One region of the Aromatoleum petrolei genome, then DNA from elsewhere that is predicted to be linked to it. Evidence: predicted binding sites of a transcription regulator. Region 1 holds the regulator's gene; the other holds the start of a gene.
The links. The regulator sigma-54, encoded in region 1, starts transcription at its own class of promoters, with help from an activator protein. The targets are predictions, from matches to a motif close to TGGCACGCTTNCTGCTNA.
Positions count from the first base shown of each region.

Region 2: a site for sigma-54 is predicted at 1,007-1,024, ahead of cydP (cytochrome oxidase putative small subunit CydP). Genes of this name have one in related genera too.

Region 1 is NZ_CP059560.1:2,383,974-2,389,937, forward strand. It holds gene recX (recombination regulator RecX) at 1-138, shown strand, start outside; gene lptB (LPS export ABC transporter ATP-binding protein) at 125-847, shown strand; gene ToN1_RS10900 (RNA polymerase factor sigma-54) at 866-2,311, shown strand; gene hpf (ribosome hibernation-promoting factor, HPF/YfiA family) at 2,341-2,667, shown strand; gene ptsN (PTS IIA-like nitrogen regulatory protein PtsN) at 2,804-3,289, shown strand; gene hprK (HPr(Ser) kinase/phosphatase) at 3,258-4,199, shown strand; gene ilvA (threonine ammonia-lyase, biosynthetic) at 4,287-5,807, shown strand; gene ToN1_RS10925 (5-formyltetrahydrofolate cyclo-ligase) at 5,786-5,964, opposite strand, start outside.
Region 2 is NZ_CP059560.1:281,497-287,460, forward strand. It holds gene ToN1_RS01225 (sigma-54 interaction domain-containing protein) at 1-880, opposite strand, end outside; gene cydP (cytochrome oxidase putative small subunit CydP) at 1,060-1,275, shown strand; gene ToN1_RS01235 (cytochrome ubiquinol oxidase subunit I) at 1,265-2,896, shown strand; gene cydB (cytochrome d ubiquinol oxidase subunit II) at 2,907-4,046, shown strand; gene cydX (cytochrome bd-I oxidase subunit CydX) at 4,074-4,208, shown strand; gene ToN1_RS01250 (cyd operon YbgE family protein) at 4,212-4,514, shown strand; gene ToN1_RS01255 (OsmC family protein) at 4,525-5,028, shown strand; gene ToN1_RS01260 (acyl-CoA dehydrogenase) at 5,368-5,964, opposite strand, start outside.

The DNA.
Region 1 (5,964 bases):
ATCTGGCGCGGCAAGTTCGGCACCACGCCGGCCGACGCGCGCGAGTGGGCCCGCCAGGCGAGGTTCCTGCAAGGTCGCGGCTTCGGCACCGACGTGATCCGCAAGATATTGAAAGAGAACCCTGATGAGTCTGCTTAAGGTCGCCGGACTGCAGAAACGCTACAAGGCGCGCACCGTCGTCCACGATGTCGGCTTCGAGGTCGGCAGCGGCGAAGTCGTCGGCCTGCTGGGCCCCAACGGTGCCGGCAAGACCACCTGCTTCTACATGATCGTGGGCCTCGTACGTGCCGACGGCGGCGACATCCGCCTCGACGACGCCGAGCTCACGCACCTGCCCGTGCACGCGCGCGCGCGCCTCGGCCTGTCCTACCTGCCGCAGGAGATGAGCGTGTTCCGCAAGCTCACCGTCGCCGAGAACATCCGGGCGGTGCTGGAACTGCAGGGGCTGAACAGCGAGCGCGTCGACGAACGCCTCGAGGAACTGCTCGAGGAGTTGGGCATCGCCCATCTGCGCGACAACACCGCGGTGTCGCTGTCGGGCGGCGAGCGGCGGCGCTGCGAGATTGCGCGCGCGCTGGCGACCGACCCGCGCCTGATCCTGCTCGACGAACCCTTCGCGGGCGTCGACCCGATCGCGGTGCTCGACATCCAGAAGATCATCCGCTTCCTGCGTGACCGCGGCATCGGCGTGCTCATCACCGACCACAACGTGCGCGAGACGCTCGGCATCTGCAACCGCGCCTACATCATCAGCGAGGGCCGCGTGCTCGCGAGCGGGCGACCCGACGAGATCGTCGCCAACGAACAGGTTCGCCGCGTCTATCTCGGCGAGCATTTCCGCCTCTGATCCTGCCCGCGTAGCCCCATGAAACCGTCCCTCCAGCTCAAGATCTCCCAGCACCTCACGCTGACGCCGCAGCTGCAGCAGTCGATCAAGCTGCTGCAGCTGTCGACGCTGGAGCTCAACCAGGAGCTGGAACGCTTCCTCCTCGAGAACCCCATGCTCGAGCGCGAGGACGGCGACGGCAGCGACTTCGCCCCGGGTGCCGCGCAGCCCTCCGGCGAAGCGCCCGACTCCGGCAGCCAGGCCGACACCCCGACGCCCGGCGAGGAGGGGCATGGCGAGGCCGAACCGGCGAGTTTCGACGAAGCCGGCGAATGGTCGAGCGCGAGCAGTGGTTCGTCGAACCGCGACGATGACGACGACACCGACTTCCAGGAACTGCAGGCTGCCGGCACCAGCCTGCGCGATCACCTCGACCAGCAGGTGAGCCTGTCGCCGCTGTCGGATCGCGACCGCGCGCTGGTGCGCTTCATCATCGAGGCGCTCGACGAGGACGGCTACCTCAACCAGTCGCTCGAGGAGCTGCTGCCGCTGCTGCCGCCGGAACTCGAATACGACCTCGACGACCTCTCGATCGCGTTGCGCCACGTGCAGAACCTCGACCCGGCCGGCATCGGCGCGCGCAACCCGCAGGAATGCCTCAGCCTGCAACTCCGCGCAATGCCGTCGGACCCGACGCGTGACCTCGCGCTGAAGATCGTCGACGAGCACCTCGACCTGCTCGCTGAACGCAACTTTCTGCGCATCAAGCGCGCCACCGGCTGCGACGACGACGCACTGCGCGCCGCGCACGCGCTGATCTGCAGGCTCGATCCGCATCCGGGCTCGCAGCACTCGGTGCAGGAGACGCGCTACATCCTGCCGGATGTCGTCGTGCGCAAGATCCGCAACCGCTGGGCCGTCACGCTCAACCCCGAGGCGATGCCCAAGCTGCGCATCAACTCACTGTACGCCAGCATCCTGCAACAGAACCGCGGATCGGGCGGCGCGCTGACCAGCCAGCTGCAGGAAGCACGCTGGCTAATCAAGAACGTGCAACAGCGTTTCGACACCATCCTGCGGGTTTCGCAGGCGATCGTTGACCAGCAGCGACAGTTCTTCGATTATGGTGATGTGGCGATGCGACCCCTGACGTTGAGGGAGATCGCGGACCAGCTCGAACTGCACGAATCGACTGTTTCGCGGGTCACGACGCAGAAATTCATGGCCACACCGCGCGGCGTGTTCGAACTGAAGTATTTTTTCGGCAGTCACGTTGCCACCGACACCGGTGGGGCGGCCTCTTCCACGGCGATTCGAGCGCTGATTCGCCAGCTGGTGGAGGCCGAAGACAGGAAAAAGCCCCTGTCCGACGCGAAAATTGCCGAGTTGTTGGGCCAGCAGGGTATCGTGGTGGCGCGCAGAACGATCGCGAAATACCGCGAGTCACTCAATATTCCGCCGGTCAGCCTGCGCAAAGCGATCTGAAAAACGATCTGACAATACGAGGAAACATCATGAATCTCACCATCACCGGACATCACGTCGAAGTCACCCCCGCGATCCGCGAGTACGTCAATACGAAGCTCGATCGCGTCATCCGCCATTTCGACAACGTGACCAGCGTCAGCGTGATCCTGTCGGTGGAGAAGCTGCGCCAGAAGGCGGAAGTGACGCTGCACGTGCGCGGCAAGGACATCTACGTCGAGAGCGAGGACGCCGACCTGTATGCAGCCATCGACAGCATGGCCGACAAGCTCGACCGCCAGGTTCTCAAGTACAAGGCCAAGAACAACGACCACGGCCACGACACGCTGAAGCACCAGCAACCGACCGAGCTGTGATCCTTTAATTCACGCCGAGGGACCGGGGTGTGTTTATAATTCGCGCGTTTTCAACCCGCGCCTGCCGCACACCCCGAGCCTCCTCCCGCATCCGATCGGCAGCGGCACGGCCCGTGTCGTGCAGGTGGTGATCCGCATGAGCCTCATCGCCGAACTCCTGCCCCCCTCGAACGTCGTCATCGATCTGGACGCCAGCAGCAAGAAGCGTGTTTTCGAACAAGCCGGTCTCCTGTTCGAGAACCATCAGGGCATTGCCCGCAGCGTCGTCTTCGACAGCCTGTTCTCACGCGAACGCCTCGGCTCGACCGGCCTGGGTCAGGGCATCGCCATTCCCCACGGCCGCATCAAGGGCCTGAAGGAAGCCGCCGGCGCCTTCCTGCGCCTCTCGGCCCCAGTGCAGTTCGACGCTCCCGACGGCCGCCCCGTGACGATGCTGTTCGTGTTGCTCGTGCCCGAGCAGGCCAACGAAACCCACCTGCAGCTGCTGTCCGAGCTTGCGCAGATGTTCAGCGACCGCGACTTCCGCGAACAACTGCAGAACGCGCCCGACGTCGCGACGATCCATACGCTGTTTGCCTCCTGGGGTCCGCATGCGGCAGACCAGCGTCGCGCGGCTGTATGACCTGCACCGCGAACGGCTGGAGCTGACGCACGTCAGCGGCCGGCTGGACCGGGTCATCTCGGTCAACGAAGAGCGTATCTGGCCGGCCGACCTCGTCGGCCACCTGAACCTGATCCATCCGACGCGCATCCAGATCCTCGGCGCGGCCGAGCTCTCGTGGGCGCAGCGGCATTCGCGCGAAAAGGTCGCCCACCACCTCACCGAAATCATCGGTGCACGCCCGCCGGCGATCATCGTCGCCGACGGCTGCAGGATCCCCGACATCCTGAACGGCATCTGCGAGCACGCAGAGGTCGCCCTGATCACGACGCCACAACCGTCGGCGAGCGTGATCGACCAGTTGCGCCTGTACATGTCGCGCGAGCTCGCCGAGAAGGTCTCGCTGCACGGCGTGTTCATGGACGTGCTGGGCGTGGGCGTGTTCATCACCGGCAGCTCCGGCGCCGGCAAGTCCGAGCTGGCCCTGGAACTCATCTCGCGCGGCCACGGGCTGGTCGCCGATGACATCGTCGAATTCTCGCGCATCGCGCCAACGGTGCTCGAGGGGCGGTGCCCGGAGATGCTCAAGGACTTCATCGAGGTGCGCGGCCTGGGCATCCTCAACATTCGCACGATTTTCGGCGAGACCGCCTGCCGGCGAAAGATGCGCCTGCGCCTGATCGTGCACCTCGAGCGCCGCCTGCCGGGCCAGTCCGATCCCTCGCGCCTGCCGGTGCAACGCGAGACACAGGACATCCTCGGTGTACAGGTGATCCGCACGACGCTGCCCGTCGCCGCGGGGCGCAACATCGCGGTGCTGCTCGAGGCCGCTGTGCGCTCGACCATCCTGCAACTGCGCGGGATCGATTCAACGCAGGAATTCATCGACCGTCAGCAACGCCTGCTCGACGCCGACGGGGAAACCCTCTAAGCGGGAACGGCCGGCAAGACTCTTGCCGCAGTGCCGCATCGGCTGATACGCTCAAGGTCTTTGCGCCGCCCCGCGAAGGCCTCCCCGATGACTGCCGCAACACCGGATTACCTGGAAAAGATCCTCAATGCCCGCGTCTACGACGTGGCCGAGGAAACGCCGCTGGACCTCGCCACGAATCTCTCGGAGCGCGTGCACAACCGCGTCTTCCTGAAGCGTGAGGACATGCAACCGGTGTTCAGCTTCAAGCTGCGCGGCGCGTACAACAAGATGGCGCACCTGTCGCCGCAGGCCCTCAAGCGCGGCGTGATCTGCGCCTCGGCAGGCAACCACGCGCAGGGTGTCGCACTTTCGGCACAGCGCATGGGCGTGCGCGCGGTGATCGTGATGCCGACCTCGACGCCGCTGATCAAGGTCGAGGCGGTCAAGGCGCGCGGCGGCGAGGTGGTGCTGGCCGGCGACTCCTATTCCGACGCCTATGCCCACGCGGTCGAGCTCGAGAAGACCGAGAAACTGACCTTCGTCCATCCCTACGACGACCCGGACGTAATCGCCGGCCAGGGCACGATCGGCATGGAGATCCTGCGCGCGCACCCGGACCCGATCCACGCAGTGTTCTGCGCCGTCGGCGGCGGCGGCCTGATCGCCGGCGTGGCGGCTTATATCAAGCGCCTGCGCCCGGAAACGAAAATCATCGGCGTCGAGACCGTGGACGCCGATGCAATGACGCGCTCGCTCGCCGAAGGCCGGCGTGTCGTGCTCGACCAGGTCGGGCTGTTCGCCGACGGCACGGCGGTGAAGCAGGTCGGCGAGGAAACCTTCCGCCTGTGCCAGCAGTACGTCGACGAGATGGTCCTGGTCGACAACGACGCGATCTGCGCCGCGCTCAAGGACGTGTTCGAGGACACGCGCTCCATCCTCGAGCCATCGGGCGCGCTCGCCGTGGCCGGAGCGAAGGAATACGCAAAGCGCCACAACCTGCACGGCAAGAATCTCGTCGCGGTGGCATCCGGCGCGAACATGAACTTCGACCGCCTGCGCTTCGTCGCCGAGCGCGCCGAGGTCGGCGAGCAGCGCGAGGCGGTGTTCGCGGTAACGATCCCGGAGCGGCCGGGTTCCTTCCGCAAATTCTGCAGCCTGGTCGGCAACCGCCACATCACCGAGTTCAACTACCGCTACGCCGATCCGCAGCGCGCGCACATCTTCGTCGGCGTGGCGGTGCATAACCGCGCCGAGGCCACGCGCGTGGTCGAGATGCTGGAACGCCACGAACTACCGGCGGTGGACCTCACCGACGACGAGATGGCGAAGAGCCACATCCGCTACATGGTGGGCGGACACGCGCCGCATGTGAGCAACGAGCTGATCTACCGCTTCGAATTTCCCGAGCGCCCCGGCGCGCTGATGAACTTCCTCACCAGCCTGCATTCGGACTGGAACATCAGCCTGTTCCACTACCGCAACCACGGCTCAGACTTCGGCCGCGTGCTGGTCGGCATGCAGGTGCCGCCCGAGGACAAGGGCGCCTTCCAGGACTTTCTCGACCGACTCGGTTACGAATACGCGGACGAGTCGGCCAACCCCGCCTACCGCATGTTCCTCGGCTGAGCGGGAAACGCGCCCGCCTCGGTGACGATCCAGTCCATCGGGCGGTCGTGCGACTGCGGCCACACGTCGTCCACCCGCGCAAATTCGAAACCCAGCCCCACCGCGACCGGATCCATGACTGCCAGGGTGCGGTCGAAATAGCCACCACCGTAGCCGA
Region 2 (5,964 bases), 2.1 Mb from region 1:
GGTAATAGAGATCCTGCCGGAAACGTCCGTCGCGGATCATTTCCTGCAGGGGGCGGTGCGTTGCCGACACCAGCCGGATGTCGGCGTGCTGCAACTCGGTGGAGCCGACGCGGCGATAGGTTCCGGTCTCCAGCAGGCGAAGCAGCTTCACCTGCATGCTCAGCGGGATGTCGCCGACTTCGTCGAGAAAGAGCGTGCCGCCGCTGGCCGCCTCGACGAGCCCGGCCTTTCGCGAGACGGCTCCCGTGAAGGCCCCGCGTTCGTGGCCGAAGAGCTCGCTCTCGAAGAGCGTCTCCGTCAGGCCCGAGCAGTCGACGACAACGAAGGGATGTTCTGCCCTGCGACTCGCCTCGTGGACCGCAGCGGCGACGAGTTCCTTCCCGGTACCCGATTCCCCTTGCAGGAGGACGCTGGCATTCGAAGGAGCCACGCGGGCGACGAGCTCCAGCATGCGCTGGAAAGCTGGGCTGCGCCCGATCAGGCCGGAGCGGCCCGAGACGCCGCGGGCGACATGCAGCGGCTCTGTCTTCTCGACGAACCAGACGATCTCGCCGCTCGCATCGCGCAGCGGCGACAGCTCGATGTTCACGTACTCCTCGCCACGCGAAGTGTGATGCAGGTGCAGCACGCGCTCCCGATGCCCCGACGCAAGACTCATCGCGAGCGGGCAGGATTCGCCCGCCTGCTCGCACGGGACGGTGTAGTGGTGGGACACCTCGTAGCAGCGCCGCCCCACGACTTGCCGGCGATCGGGAAACGCCTCGCGGTAGGCGGCGTTCGCGGCCGCGATCCGGTAATTCCGGTCGAACACGATATGCGGCTCGGACAGACTCTCCAGAAAGGAGACCAGCTCCGGCAGGGGACGCACAGCATGTGGCATGACTGCCATCCTGACAGCTTCTAGATCGGCTTAGTCTGCCGTTATGGCAGCACCGAGGTCAACCTAATCCTGCCGCCCCCACGGCAAATCCTTGATCCACATCAAGGTATGGCTCGTTTTACCTTCTGGCACGTTTCTTGGTTTCTACCATTCCAAATGGACATGGAGAAACCGATGTCATGACTCCAGAAGACCGCGGCCTGCGCCGCGAACTCGTTCTTGTCATTGCCCTGAAACTCGCATTGCTGACCGCGCTGTGGTGGTTCGCCCTGCGCGACGTACAGGTCGAGGTCGATCCGCCGGCCGCCGCGGCCCGGTTCATCGCTCCGCACCCTGCGGACAGCGCGGATGCCCTCCGCACACCCCAACCGCCTGGAGATAAACATGCTCAGTGAGCAACTGGTCGACCTGTCGCGCCTGCAGTTCGCGGCGACAGCGATGTACCACTTCCTCTTCGTGCCGCTCACCCTCGGCATGGTCTGGATGCTGGTCATCATGGAGAGCGTGTATGTCATGACCGGGAAGGTCATCTACAAGGACATGACGCGTTTCTGGGGCAAGCTCTTCGGCATCAATTTCGCCCTCGGCGTGACGACCGGTATCACCCTGGAATTCCAGTTCGGCACGAACTGGGCCTACTACTCGCATTACGTCGGCGACATCTTCGGCGCGCCGCTCGCGATCGAGGGCCTGATGGCGTTCTTTCTCGAGTCCACCTTCATCGGGCTCTTCTTCTTCGGCTGGGACCGCCTCCCGCGCCGCCAGCACCTGCTGGTGACGATCCTGATGGCCGTCGGCACGAACCTCTCCGCGCTGTGGATCCTGATTGCCAACGGGTGGATGCAGAACCCGGTCGGCGCCGAATTCAACTTTCAGACGATGCGCATGGAACTGACCGATTTCTGGGCCGTTTTCTTCAACCCTGTGGCCCAGGGCAAGTTCGTCCATACCGTTTCGGCGGGCTATGTCACGGGCGCGATGTTCGTGCTGTCGATCTCGGCCTGGTATCTCCTGCGCGGGCGTGACGTCGAGTTCGCGAAACGCAGCTTCCGCATCGCCGCGGCGTTCGGGTTCGCGTCCGTGTGCTCCGTGATCGTGCTGGGCGACGAATCCGGCTATTCGATCGGTGAGGCGCAGCAGACCAAGCTCGCGGCGATGGAGGCGATGTGGGACACCGAGCCGGCGCCTGCGAGCTTCAATCTCATCGCGCTTCCGAATGAAGCGCAATTGAAGAACGACTTCGCCATTCACATTCCCTGGGTGATGGGCCTCATCGGAACCCGCTCGCTCGACAAGGAATTGCCGGGACTGAAGCAGATCCTGGCACACAACCGGGAACGGGTGGTCACGGGCATCGAGGCGGTGAAACTGCTCGAGCACCTGCGTAAGACGCCCGGCGACCCGAACGCGCGGGCAGCCTTCGACAAGGTGAAGCAGGACCTGGGTTTCGGCCTGTTGCTGCGCAAGTACGTATCCTCGATGGATCAGGTCACGCCCGAACTTATCGACCGTGCAGCACGCGACACGCTGCCGAAGGTGACCCCGCTGTTCTGGACCTTCCGCGTGATGGTCGCGCTCGGCTTCGCGATGCTGGTGCTCTTCGGCCTCGCGCTGTGGCACTCGGTGAAGGGCGATTTCGCCGAACGCCGGGGCCTCCTGAGATGGGCGCTGATCTTCCTGCCCGTGCCCTGGCTCGCGTGCGAGATGGGGTGGTTCGTGGCGGAGTACGGCCGGCAGCCCTGGACGATCTTCGGCGTGCTGCCCACGCACCTATCGGTATCGACCCTGACGGTGGAGAGCCTGTACGGCTCGCTGGCCGGCTTTGTCGGCTTCTACACGCTGCTGCTCGTCGTCGAGATGTACCTGATGGTGAAGTTCGCGCGCATGGGACCCAGCAGCTTGGGGACCGGCCGCTATTACGGCGAATCCGAACGTTCCACCGACGAAGGACCGCTCTCGCCGGCGGTGATCCCTGCACCGATTGCAGACAAAGCCCCAATCAAAGCCCCCCAGTGAGGAGACAGAAATGCTTGACTACGAAACGCTGAAAGTCATCTGGTGGCTGCTCGTCGGGGTCCTGCTCGTCGGATTCGCGATCATGGACGGCCACGACATGGGCGTCGGCACGCTGCTCCCGTTCGTCGGACGGTCCGACGAGGAACGCCGCGTCATCATCAACACCGTCGGGCCGCACTGGGACGGCAATCAGGTGTGGTTCATCACGGGAGGGGGCGCGATCTTCGCGGCGTGGCCGCTGGTCTATGCGAGTGCCTTCTCCGGATTCTACTGGGCGATGCTGGCTGTCCTGTGGGCGCTCTTTTTCCGTCCCGTGGGCTTCGACTACCGGAGCAAGATCGACAACGCCGTGTGGCGCAAAACCTGGGACTGGGGGCTGTTCGTCGGCGGTGCCGTCCCGCCGCTGATCTTCGGAGTGGCTTTCGGCAACCTGCTGCAGGGCGTGCCGTTCCACTTCGACGACCATCTGGTGCCCTACTACACGGGGTCGTTCTGGGGCTTGCTGAACCCCTTCGCGCTGCTCGCAGGCATCGTCAGCACGGCGATGATCACCTTCCACGGCGCAATCTACCTCGCCTACCGTACCGAGGGGGACATCGAGCGCCGATCGCGCCGCGCCGCAATCGTGTTCGGCATCCTGATGCTCGTCGCCTTCAGCGCGGCGGGGGTATGGGTCGCAAGAGGCAGCTTCGGCTACGCCATCACCTCGGTCATCGATCCGTCCGCTCTGCCCGACCCGCTGGCGAAAACCGTGACGGCTCAGGCGGGCGCGTGGCTCGACAACTACCAACGCGCTCCCGCGACGCTGATCGTGCCCGTACTCGCCTACGTCGCGGGGGTCGCGGCGCTCGTCCTGGTCGCTCGGGGACGCCACCTTGCTGCATTCGTCGCGTCATCCCTCGCCATTGTGGGCGTCATCGGGACCGCCGGCGTCTCGATGTTCCCGTTCGTGATGCCGTCATCGACGATGCCTAACGCGAGCCTCACGGTGTGGGACGCGGTCTCGAGCCAACGCACCCTCGGCATCATGCTGGTCGCAACGCTGATCTTCATGCCGATCATCATCGCCTACACCAGTTGGGCCTACAAGGTGATGTCGGGCAAGGTCACCGCCGCGTATATCCGCGAACACGAACATTCGGCGTACTGATCCGCCGCAACCGACAGGAGAACGACCATGTGGTATTTCGCTTGGGTGCTGGGAATCGGGTTCGCGGTTCTGCTCGCGATCCTCAATGCGATGTGGGGCGAGAACGAGGAAGCACGCAGCGTTTCGCGCCGGCCCGCATTGCCCGAGGGCGAGGAGAACTGAATCATGAGCGCGAGCGGCCATGGTGACCGGTCGGCCAAGCAGGCCGTTCACTCGGGCATGAATTTTCCCGCATTGCTCGCCGCCATTCTCATCATGCTTTTCATCACCGCGTGGCCCGGAGCGCTCACTACTGCCAAGGGAACGGCCGATCATTGGGCCGCCGCGGCGCTCTTCTGGGCCATGAGCGCCGGATTCGTTTCGGGCGTGGGATTCACCCCGCGCGCCGCAGCGTGGCGCCTGCTGTTTTCCGCACCCGCCTGCCTCGCGGGCATCGCCCTCGCCGCGGCACTCCTGCTGCGGTACTGAGGCGAGGGTGTTGCGAGTCTCGCCCGAACTTTTGTATATTAGCATGCGCTTATATTTTGACTGCGTCTCCGCCCGCACGGAACGCGGACTCAACCCCCTCAAGGAGTGGAACGTGTATTCAGTAACTGTTGAAGACAATCCGCAGATCATCGTGACGAGCGGCAAGCACGAAATCCGCTATGCCGTGAACGGATCGGATATGAATCCGCTGGAAGCTTTCTATGCGACGCTCGCAGGCTGTGCGGCCGTGTATGCGAAAAAAGCATGCAAGGAACTCGGCGTTTCGGCCGCCGGCATCCACATCGAGAGCCGTCCCTTCGCAGGGCCGAGAGGGCCGCTCACGCTGCACAAGTTCAAGACCGAAGTCAGCTTTCCGGAGGGCTTTTCGGACGAACAGCGTGCAAGGGTGCTCGATTCCATTGCGCATTGCGCCGTCAAGGAGATCGTGTCGGCGGGCGCCGAAGTGGAATTCGCCGTGATCGAAACACAGGGGGCAGCCGCAGTGGCGACGTGAATCGAAAGCGCCCGAGGCGGCTACGTGTGATCAGCGCGACAAGCGTAGCCGGGGGGACTAGCAGCATGCGGACATGCCCCTTGTCGAAGGTCCTTCCCCGGGTTGTATCCCCTTCCGCAGGAGGTGCCCGCCATGAGTCGCGAACCCGCTGTGCGAAATTAGTTGTCCGCACCACGCGCCCGTTGCAGATGCATGGCGGCGGCAGCATGAGGCTTCATGAAGTCACGCAGATCTCGCGCAGGCCCTTCAGTCGGCATCGCCCTGCTCCGGTCCGTGTTCGTCGACGACAATCAGACTCCCCGTCACCGCACGGCACACCATCCTAGCCCCCCATAGCGCTTACTCGAACAAGTCCTCGATGCCCCGAATCGCCGTGTCGCCGGTCATCGTCACCTTGGTCCAGACCTCCGCCTGAGTGAGCAGCTGGTCGGCGTAGAAGCCGGCAGTGGCGATCTTGTTGCGATAGAAGCGCTGGTCGCCCTCCTCCTTGTCGAGGTAGCCAGCCGCGGCCAGTGCAGCCCTGCCCATCATCCAGCCGCCGCAGACGACGACGGCGAGATTGAGGTAGGGAACGGCCGCGGTCAGCACGGCGGAGGCATTCGACCTGGCGTTGCCCAGCACCCACTCGGTGGCGTCGGACCATGCCTGCGTGGCGGCCAGTAGATGCCGGCCGATGACGCGCAGTTCCGGGCGGGCGGACGCCAGCAGGTCCTTGGCCGTGCCGCGCACCTCGCCGAAGACGACCTTGGCGGTGGCGCCCTGGTCGCGCATCAGCTTGCGGAAGATCAGGTCATTGGCCTGGATGCCGGTGGTGCCCTCGTAGATCGTCGTGATGCGGGAGTCGCGCCAGTGCTGCGCGGCGCCCGTCTCCTCGATGAAACCCATGCCGCCATGCACCTGGATGCCGAGCGAGGTCACCTCGACCGCCATCTCCGT